2 regions of the Dermacoccus sp. Tok2021 genome follow, and region 1 is predicted to be linked to the other one. Evidence: riboswitches for the same ligand, from Rfam matches in the RefSeq annotation. Region 1 holds a riboswitch; the other holds the start of a gene.

Region 1 (5,236 bases):
CGCGGTCGCGGGCGTGGCTCGCGCAAGACCCTCGGTCGTCAGCGCGGCGAGCAGCAGATCTACGACATCGACACGATCGAAGGCGGCGACCCGGCGGACGGCTCCGCCGACGAGGGCGAGCGCGCCACGTCGGCCGGCGCGGCAGCTCTGGCTCGGGCCCGCGGCTCGCGTGCGACCACGTCACGCCCGGCCACCACGGACGAGGCCGACACCGCCACCGTCGAGACGGCCGGTGGCTCCAAGCAGCGTCCGGGCGAATCGCCCAAGGCCGCCGCAGCCCGCCAGGAGACGGCGCAGCGCCCGGCCGCCGAGGTGCCTCAACGTCAGGTCGAGGCTCAGCCGACGGAGCAGCTCCCACAGCGCGTCGAGCAGCTCGCCCTCGCCGGCGACATCACGTACACGCTGCCCGAGTCGACCCTCCTCGAGGAGGGCACGCCGCCCAAGGAGCGTTCGGCCGCGAACGACCGCGTCGTCGACGCGCTCACCGAGGTGCTCGACCAGTTCGGCATCGACGCCGTCGTCTCCGGTTTCACCCGCGGCCCGACGGTCACGCGTTACGAGGTCGAGCTCGGCCCCGGCGTCAAGGTCGACCGCGTCACGGGTCTGAGCAAGAACATCGCCTACGCCGTGGCCAGCGCCGACGTGCGCATCCTGTCGCCCATCCCGGGCAAGAAGGCCATCGGTATCGAGATCCCGAACGCCGACAAGGAACTTGTCAGCCTCGGTGACGTGCTGCGCAGCCAGGCGGCCCGCAACAATCACCACCCGATGGTCATGGGTGTCGGTAAGGACGTCGAGGGTGGCTACGTCGTGGCCAACCTCGCGAAGATGCCGCACATGCTCGTCGCCGGTGCCACCGGTGCCGGTAAGTCGAGCTTCGTCAACTCGATGATCACCTCACTCCTCATGCGGGCCACGCCCGAAGAGGTGCGCATGGTGCTCGTCGACCCCAAGCGCGTCGAGCTGACGGCGTACGAGGGCATCCCGCACCTCATCACGCCGATCATCACGAACCCGAAGAAGGCCGCCGAGGCTCTCGAGTGGGTCGTGCGCGAGATGGACGCGCGCTACGACGACCTCGCCGCGTTCGGCTACAAGCACATCGACGAGTTCAACAAGGCCGTGCGTGCGGGCAAGGTGACCCTCCCGCCGGACAGCAAGCGCAAGCTCGCGCCGTACCCGTACCTCCTCGTCGTCGTCGACGAGTTGGCGGACCTCATGCTCGTCGCGCCGCGTGACGTCGAGGCCTCGATCCAGCGCATCACGCAGCTCGCGCGTGCCGCCGGTATCCACCTCATCCTCGCGACGCAGCGCCCGTCGGTCGATGTCGTCACCGGCATCATCAAGGCCAACGTGCCGTCGCGTCTGGCGTTCGCGACGTCGTCGCTCGCCGACAGCCGCGTCGTGCTCGACCAGCCCGGCGCCGAGAAGCTCCTCGGTCAGGGTGACGCGCTCTTCCTGCCGATGGGCGCGAGCAAGCCGATGCGTGTGCAGGGCGCGTGGGTCAACGAGTCGGAGATCCACGGCGTCGTCGCGCACGTCAAGGCTCAGCTCGCGCCCAACTACCGCGAGGACGTTCAGCAGACGGCGCCCAAGAAGGAGATCGACGAGGACATCGGTGACGACCTCGACGTGTTGCTGCAGGCGGCCGAGCTCGTCATCACGACGCAGTTCGGTTCGACCTCGATGCTGCAGCGCAAGCTGCGCGTCGGCTTCGCCAAGGCCGGTCGCCTCATGGACCTGCTCGAGTCGCGAGCAATCGTCGGCCCGTCCGAGGGGTCGAAGGCGCGCGACGTCCTCGTCAAGCCCGACGACCTCCCCATGACGCTCGCGCTGCTCAAGGGCGAGGACGTTCCGGACGATGCCGTGGCCAGCGGCGCCGACGGCGGTCCGGTCGACCTCGTCGCCCAGGCGCAGGGCGATCTCGACGAACCGGGCGAGCAGTACTACGACGGGCACGACGGCGGTGACGGTAGTGAGGACGCCTGGGAGCTGACGCAGCACGGTCGCTGAGGTCGCCAGGTCGGCGGCGCCAGCCTGATGGAGGAGTCCCTGCATCCCGGATCATCGGGATGCTGGGACTTTTGTGTCCCGGACGGTCCCGTGTGGCGTCCGAGGTGGTAGTTGCGATACAGGTGTCGTGTCCCAGTATGTGGATTCTGCTTGTGGGTGGCGCGACCAGCCAGTTGACTGCATTCATCCCATCCAGAGCGGCCGAGAGATCTGGCTCGTCGACGCCGCAGCAACCGACCCTCGCGGAACGGTGCTCACGCCAGAAGCGATGGAGTTGATTCTCATGTCGGAACACCGCGTTTCGTCTTTTCGTGCCTGCCGACGTCGGACGGTTGATTTGATGCGCCGTCGCGTCAGTGCATGTCGCTGAAGAACGCACGACGATCTCAACGCCTCCGTGGGCGCGACCCTCGCGACTTTCGACTCTCGGGTCGTAGCCCGCCCATGCCCGAGATGCCGTCCGGTCGGATCACCGATTGTCGATGTGACCCGGTACGTCGTACGCGCGCTAGACGCCCTTCCCCGCTCACTGATCAAGAGATGAGTTTCATGTTGCCCACAGCACCACCTCACACCGAGATCGTTGTCTCGGTGGTGAAGCCCGATCTTCGTCCCGTGTTTCGCCGCGCGGTCTCGAGCGTCTGGGTCATCACGACTGCCGGGGAGGCAGGGCCGGTCGGCTTGACCGCTTTGTCTGTCCACTCGGTTTCGGTCGACCCACCCCTCGTGTCCTTCAACATCAGTCGCACGTCTCACTCGCTGGCTTCAATCGTGCGAACCGGACGTGTCGCCCTCCACCTTCTCGACGAGAACCAAGGGCAGCTCATGACCCGATTCGCCGGCCCGCGTGAGGCCCGGTTTCAGGACGACGGTCTCTGGTCGTGGGACAGGACCGGTCTGCCGCGACTCACGGACGTCGCAGCTCGATTGACAGCCACGGTCCGTGATGCCCATGAGGCGGGAGACAGCTGCCTCATCGTCGCCGAGGTGGATAGCGCCGAGCACGTCGCAGATCGCGGTCCGCTTGCCCACCACAACGGAGCGCATCACAGCGTCTCGCCCTCAGTGTCACGAACGACGAACGGAGTCCGATGATGAGCACGTCCACGAACCAGCCGACCTTCCACTGGTTCCTACCGACCTCCGGCGACTCGCGTGGAATTGTCTCTGGAGGTCATGGGGCCGCGGTCGAGGGCACTGATCGAACCCGTGAACCGTCCGCGGGCTACCTGCGTCAGGTGGCACAGGCGGCGGAGGCCAACGGTTTCGAATCCGTCCTGACGCCAACGGGTCTGTGGTGCCAGGACTCCTGGCTCATGGCCGCTGCGCTTTCCCAGCACACTGAGCGGCTGAAGTTTCTCGTCGCCTTCCGCCCAGGGTCCGTCTCGCCGACTCTGGCAGCGCAAATGGCCACCACCTTCCAGACCATCACTGACGGTCGACTCCACGTCAACATCGTCACCGGGGGAGAATCGTCCGAGCAGCGGGCGTTCGGCGACTTCCTCGGCAAGGACGCCCGATATGCGCGGACCGGAGAGTTCCTCGACGTCGTGAGTCGGTTGTGGGATTGCGAGGATTCGTTCGACTATCGCGGCGAACACCTGGTGGTGGAACAAGCGCGACTCTCGCGGACGCCGACCCCGCGTCCCGAGGTCTTCTTCGGCGGATCTTCGCCAGCCGCACTCGAGATCGCGGCCCGCCACGCCGACGTGTACCTCACCTGGGGGGAGCCGCCGGCACAGGCCAAGGAGAAGATCGACCGAGTCCGCGAACTGGCCGCCCGGCAGGGCCGCACTGTGCGATTCGGTATTCGGTTGCACACGATCTCCCGAGACACATCCGCCGAGGCCTGGGCGGTCGCGGAAGGGCTACTCAAGCGCATCCCCGCGGAACTCATCGAACGTCAGCAGGACGCGCTGCGTCGGTCGGAATCCGAAGGGCAGCGGCGCATGCTCGCGCTGAACGGAGGGACCACTGCCGATTTGGAGATCTACCCCGGGCTCTGGGCTGGCGTGGGGCTGGTGCGCGGTGGAGCCGGAACGTCGCTGGTCGGTTCACATGCTGAGGTCGCAGACCTGATTCGGCAGTACCGCGACGTCGGCTTTGACGATTTCGTGTTGTCCGGATACCCGTGCCTGGAGGAGGCCTACTGGTTCGGTGAGGGGGTGCGCCCACGGGTGGAGGCGGTCCCGGCGGAAGAGCATTCGCACGACCGAGCCGTGAGCTGAGGATCTTTCTCGAATTCGAGGGTTTGCACCGGCCAGGTCGTGGCCACTGACCTGGCCGGCATTCTTTCCGCAATTGCATAAGCAAATGTTTGACAAATCATAATGAAAACCTATGAGGAGTGACTCATGAACGTGACGAGCAGCACAGCTCGGGCGTCGACGGCGGCAGCTGTTGCTTCGCCGGGATCGGCCGACGACACCTTGCCTGCCCGAGTGCGCTTAGGCAGCGCTGGCTCCAACGCGCGCCGTAGGAGGCGGCGGAATCTCATCCGCAGTGATCACGAGCCGCCGAGTTGGGAGGTGCGGGCTCTGAGCCCGCTGGCAATCATCGCGGTGTGGCAATCCGTGAGTGTCATCGGTTGGTTGCCGCAGGACGTTCTCGCACCGCCATCCCGGGTCCTCTCAACGCTGGGGTCGCTGATCTCCGACGGCACGCTCACAACTGCCCTCAGCGTCTCGGTGCAGCGTGCCGGGTTCGGATTCGCACTGGGGTCGCTCATTGCCTTGGGTGCAGCGCTCCCGGTGGGCCTGACGCGTACCGGTGAGGCGATTATCGATCCGCCGATGCAGATGCTCAGGACTCTGCCCCTGCTGGGGCTGGTTCCGTTGTTCATCGTCTGGTTCGGGATCGGGGAAGCGCCGAAGATCCTCCTGGTGGCGCTCGGGGTGTGCGTGCCGTTGTACCTCAACGCGGTAGGTGCGCTTCGATCCATCGACTCCGATCTGTACGAGCTCGCCGACGCGCTGGACCTCACGGCGTGGCAGCGCTTTAGGCACGTCATTATTCCCGGTGCCCTGCCCGGAACCCTGGTGGGCGTCCGGCAAGCTCTCGCCTTCGCTTGGTTGGCCCTCATCGTTGCAGAGCAGATGAGCGCGACGGCCGGACTCGGCTTCATGATCAACAACGCCCGCGACTTCATGCAGACCGACACCATCGTCGTGGGCCTGCTCACCTACGCCGCCCTCGGGCTCATCACGGACGCCGCCGTCCGGGT
Region 2 (5,236 bases), on a different contig from region 1:
ACGTCGCGAACGCCTCGGGCCTCGAGCTCGTGCCCGACCCGGGCGGCGCAGCCTTCTACGGCCCGAAGATCTCCGTGCAGGCACGTGACGCCATCGGCCGTACGTGGCAGATGTCGACGATCCAGTACGACTTCAACATGCCCGAGCGCTTCGGCCTCGAGTTCCAGGCTCAGGACGGCACGCGTCAGCAGCCGGTCATGATCCACTCGGCGAAGTTCGGTTCGATCGAGCGCTTCCTTGGTGTGCTCGTCGAGCATTACGCGGGGCAGTTCCCGGCGTGGCTCGCACCGGTTCAGGTGCTCGGGGTTCCGGTCGCGGAGGAGTACTACGACTACCTCGGCGAGGTGGGCGAGAAGCTGCGTCGGGCCGGCGTACGCGTCGAGATCGACACGAGCGACGACCGCTTCCCGAAGAAGATCCGCAACGCCTCGAAGTCGAAAGCGCCGTTCATCCTCATCGCCGGCGAGGAGGACCGCGACAACGGAGCCGTGAGCTTCCGTTACCGCGACGGCTCGCAGAAGAACGGCGTGCCGGTCGACGAGGCCGTGGCCGAGATCGCCGCGTACATCGCCTCGCGCAACAACACGTCGCCCACGGCGGCCGAGGCACCTGCCGAGGCCTGATCCACATACGACGAAGCCGCCGCCCCGATTTGGGGTGGCGGCTTCGTCGTAGTCTCCGCGGTGCGGGCGATCAGGCGGAGGCAGCCTTCGCGGCTGCGAAGCCCTTGTCGAGGTCGGCGATGATGTCGTTCGCGTTCTCGATGCCGACCGACAGGCGCACGAGGCCGGGCGTGACGCCGGCGCCGCGGCGGTCGTCGTCACTGCCCTGGCTGTGCGTCGTCGTCGCCGGGTGGATGGCGAGCGAGCGGACGTCACCGATGTTGGCCACGTGCGAGTGCAGCTCGAGGGCGTCGACGAACGCCTTGCCCGCGTCGATGCCGCCGGCGATCTCGAAGGAGAACACTGCACCGGAACCGGTGGGCAGGTAGCGGTCGGCCAGCTCCTTGTACGGGCTGTCGTCCTTCGAGGCGTAGAAGACCTTTTCGACCTGCGCGTGCTCGCTCAGGTAAGCGACGACCTTCTCCGCGTTCTCCACGTGACGCTCGACGCGCAGCGACAGCGTCTCGAGGCCCTGCGCGATGAGGAAGGCGTTGAACGGCGACACGGCGGAGCCGAGGTCGCGCAGCAGTTCGACGCGCGCCTTGAGAATGAATGCGAGGTTCGCGCCGAGCGCCGAACCGACGCCGAGATCGCGGGCGAAAACGAGGCCGTGGTAGCTCTCGCTCGGCTCGTTGAACTGCGGGAACTTCTCCGGCTCCTTGGCGTAGTCGAACGTTCCGGCGTCCACGAGCACGCCGGCGATCGACGTGCCGTGGCCGCCGAGGTACTTCGTCGCCGAGTGGATGACGACGTCCGCGCCGTGCTCGATCGGGCGCAGCAGGTACGGCGTCGCGACGGTGTTGTCGACGAACAGCGGCAGGCCGGCGTCGTGGGCGACAGCGGCAACACCCGCGACGTCGAGGACCTTCTGGTCGGGGTTGCTCAGCGTCTCACCGAAGAGGAGCTTGGTGTTCGGTCGGATGGCGTTCTTCCACGCGTCGAGGTCACCGATGTCCTCGACGAAGGTGGTCTCCACACCGAGACGCTTGAGCGTGTACTTGAGCAGGTTGTACGTACCGCCGTAGAGAGCGGGCGACGCGACGACGTGGTCGCCTGCCTGCGCGACGTTGAGGATGGCGAACGTCGTCGCGGCCTGGCCGGAGGCCAGCAGCAGGGCGCCGACGCCACCCTCGAGCGCCGCGATGCGCTCCTCGACGGCCTGCGACGTCGGGTTGCCGATGCGGGTGTAGATGGGGCCGAGGTCGGACAGGCCGAAGCGGTTGGCCGCCGTCTCGGCGGAGTCGAAGACGAACGAGGTCGTCTGGTAGATCGGCAGCGCGCGCGATCCGGTGTCCCCGTCCGGCACCTGGCCGGCGTGGATCTGCTTGGTCTCGAAAGCCCAGTCCTGAGCGCTCATGACAACTCCTCGAAAGGTCGCTACCCGTGCGCGAACCTCGCACGCGGGGTGCGCCGGAAGCTCTGCTTCCGCGCTTGCCCGGGCGTATCCGACGCCGGGCCAGGTCGTCACCCGGAGCACCCCGCCGCGGTGGGAGGGTTGCCGGCCAGCAAACCGGGGTTTGACGCTGGCGCTCGTGACCTGGTCCGAGGATATCCCGGGCGGTATCGAGGGGCGGGACTCGTGTCTCACATCGTGGTTTGCCGTGCGGCGCGGGGCGTTTGCCGAAGGGTCAAGCCGTGGTTGACTGGCGCCATGACGATCACCATCGCCCGGGCCAGGCGTGACGACGCCTTCGCCTGTGCAGCGCTTCGGTTGCGCTCGGACCTCGAGGAGGGGCACCTGAATCGGGCCGGTTTCGTGACCGAGTACGCGGACGACTTCCTCTCGGCCTTCGACGAGGTACCCACGTGGATCGCCACCCGTTCCGACGGCACCGTCGTCGGCATCGTGCAGTGCGCCCTCGTCCACCGGATGCCGACGCTCGCGCGCGGCGCCAAGCCGTGGTTGTACGTCGCGTTCGTCTTCGTCGTGCCCGACGAGCGTGGCGCGGGACTCGGCGAACGCATGCTCCGCACCGTCGACGCCTGGGCGGACGCGCGCGGCGTCGAGCGGATGCTGCTCAACACGCGTCCGAAGGCGCGCCCGTTGTACGAGCGTCTCGGACTCGGTGCCCCGGAGGAGCGACACATGCACCGCGACGCACCGTTCGCGGCCACGAAGGAGCAGCGATGAGCGACATCATCTGGGCCCTCGACCAGCGCGAGCGCTGCATCGCCTGCCCGTCGAAGCCGGCGGCGAACGCCGTCGTGCTCTACCTCGGTGAGGACGGCTCGCTGCCGCGCGAGAGCGTCGGATCGCTGGCCGAACGTGGCGTCATGGCCGCGGGCGTCGTGTGGGCGGGTGTGACAGCGGAACTCACCGACGACGACTGGCTCGACCTCGAGGACGCCGCAAGCGGCCTCGGCGGACTCGCGAGCGCCGTCGCCGTCGTGGGTGAAGGCGATGCCGCAGCCGTCGCACAGAAAGTGGCAGAGCGCGTGGGCGGCCTGGCCCACGCGGGCGCTGCGAGCGACGAGCGGCTCGTGGAGAAACTCGCCGAGATCGCTCCGGTCTGACCCGGCGCGCGGGTTTCCCTAGGATGGGGCGCATGGTCACGCAGAACGAGGACTTCACTCCCGAGCACGCCGAGTCCGAGCACGACTTCGCGGGGGAGCCCGACGGGTTCGGCCGACTGTGGACGCCTCACCGCATGGCCTACATCGAGGCCGACCGCCCCTCGAGGGACGCCGGCGACGGCTGTCCGTTCTGCGCGGCGCCGGGCAAGGACGACGCCGAGGGCCTCATCGTGCACCGCGGTGAGCACTGCTTCGTCGTGATGAACCTCTTCCCGTACAACCCGGGCCACCTGCTCGTGTGCCCCTACCGTCACGTGCCGCACTACATCGACCTCACGGACGCGGAGACCGAGGAGTTCACGAAGCTGACGAAGCAGGGCATTCGCGCGCTCAAGGCGGCGTCGAACCCGGCCGGATTCAACCTCGGCATGAACCAGGGCGATGTCGCGGGCGCCGGCGTGGCTGCGCACCTGCATCAGCACATCGTGCCCCGCTGGGGTGGCGACATGAACTTCATGCCGATCGTCGGCCAGACGAAGGCTCTCCCGGTGCTTCTCGAGGACAGCCGTCAGCGCATCGCGGCGTCCTGGCCAACCGACTGACGGCCTCGACCTCGCGGGGCGTGCGGCTCGTGAACGCGGGGTGAGATGTGACTCGTCCGGCGCGGCGCGCACCTCGGCTCGACGTATCGAACCGCTACAGTTGAGTCACCATGCTGAACAAGTACGCGCGCGCCTTCTTCTCCGCGATCTTCCGCCCCCTGGCGCAGCTGCTCCTGCGCCTCGGCATCAGCCCTGACGTCGTCACGATCGTCGGCACGCTCGGTGTCTCGTTCGGCGCGCTGTGGTTCTACCCGCGCGGCGAGTTCCTCGTCGGCACGCTGTTCATCACGGCCTTCGTCTTCTCCGACATGCTCGACGGCAACATGGCCCGCCTGTCGGGTCGCTCGTCGGTGTGGGGCGCCTACCTCGACTCCACGCTCGACCGCGTCGGTGACGCCGCCATCTTCGGTGGCCTCGTGCTCTACTTCGCCGGCCAGGGCGACAACTTCCTCATGGCATGCCTCGCGCTCGCCTGTCTCGTGCTCGGTTCCGTCGTCTCGTACGCCAAGGCTCGCGCCGAGGGTCTCGGTATGGAGGCGAACGTCGGCATCGCGGAACGCGCCGACCGTCTCGTCGCGGTTCTCGTCACCACCGGCCTCACGGGCCTGTTCGACCTGCCGTACATCGTCCTGACGATCGTGCTCGCCCTGCTCGCGGTGGCCTCGTTCATCACCGTGCTGCAGCGCATGCTCATGGTGCGTCGCCAGGCGCTCGGCAAGGCTCTCGCGAACTGATGGCTCGGCCCGCTCCCTACCGCAAGCGAGCGCAGGACGCCGCCACCGTTCTCGCCTTCAAGGCCGGATGGCGTGCCGTGCGCGCCCTGCCCGAGCCGGCTGCGTACGCGCTCTTCGAGAAGATCGCGGACGTCCTTCACCGTCGCGGCGGCAAGGACGTCGAGCGGATGCGCTCGAACTACGCCCGGGTCCGCCCGGAACTCGACGCCGCAGCCCTGGACGACCTCACCCGTGAGGGCCTGCGCTCCTACTTCCGTTACTGGTGCGACGCGTTCCGCCTCCAGTCGCTCTCGCAAGACGATCTGCGCTCGCTCGTGCGCACCACCGGTGCCATCGACCAGGTGCGGGCGGACCTTGCGGCGGGGGAGTCGATCGTCCTCTACCTCGGCCACCTCGGTAACTGGGATCTCGCCGGCGCATGGTCCGCCACCGAGCTCGCGCACGTCACGACCGTTGCCGAACGTCTCGAACCCGACGAGCTCTTCCGCGCGTTCCTCGAGTTCCGTGAGGGCCTCGGCATGACGATCATCCCGTTGACGCAGGGCGTCGACGTCATGGGTCAGGTCGAGGCGGCGCTGCGGGTGCCGGGCGCCTTTGCGCCGCTGCTGTCGGACCGTGACCTCACGCAGCGTGGCGTCACCGTGAAGCTCGCCGGACACGACGCGCGGGTCGCCGCCGGGCCCGCGATTCTGGCCCGGCGCACGGGTGCTCGCCTGTACCCCGT

The links. A riboswitch is a leader RNA that binds a small molecule or an ion and turns the genes downstream of it on or off. The one in region 1 is predicted to bind S-adenosylmethionine.
Region 2: linked by a shared signal. The riboswitch ahead of K9D12_RS00810 (bifunctional o-acetylhomoserine/o-acetylserine sulfhydrylase) and the one ahead of K9D12_RS15390 (flavin reductase family protein) in region 1 are both predicted to bind S-adenosylmethionine.

What each region holds. Positions count from the first base shown of each region.
Region 1 covers NZ_JAGTHU010000032.1:3,014-8,249, forward strand. Annotated here, with positions in the region: gene K9D12_RS13820 (DNA translocase FtsK) at 1-2,013, shown strand, start outside; SAM riboswitch class I at 2,199-2,288, shown strand; gene K9D12_RS15390 (flavin reductase family protein) at 2,563-3,108, shown strand; gene K9D12_RS13830 (LLM class flavin-dependent oxidoreductase) at 3,108-4,241, shown strand; gene K9D12_RS13835 (ABC transporter permease) at 4,368-5,236, shown strand, end outside.
Region 2 covers NZ_JAGTHU010000001.1:177,984-183,219, forward strand. Annotated here, with positions in the region: gene thrS (threonine--tRNA ligase) at 1-623, shown strand, start outside; gene K9D12_RS00810 (bifunctional o-acetylhomoserine/o-acetylserine sulfhydrylase) at 694-2,019, opposite strand; SAM riboswitch class IV at 2,085-2,200, opposite strand; gene K9D12_RS00815 (GNAT family N-acetyltransferase) at 2,314-2,793, shown strand; gene K9D12_RS00820 (hypothetical protein) at 2,790-3,176, shown strand; gene K9D12_RS00825 (HIT domain-containing protein) at 3,209-3,778, shown strand; gene pgsA (phosphatidylinositol phosphate synthase) at 3,889-4,512, shown strand; gene K9D12_RS00835 (phosphatidylinositol mannoside acyltransferase) at 4,512-5,236, shown strand, end outside.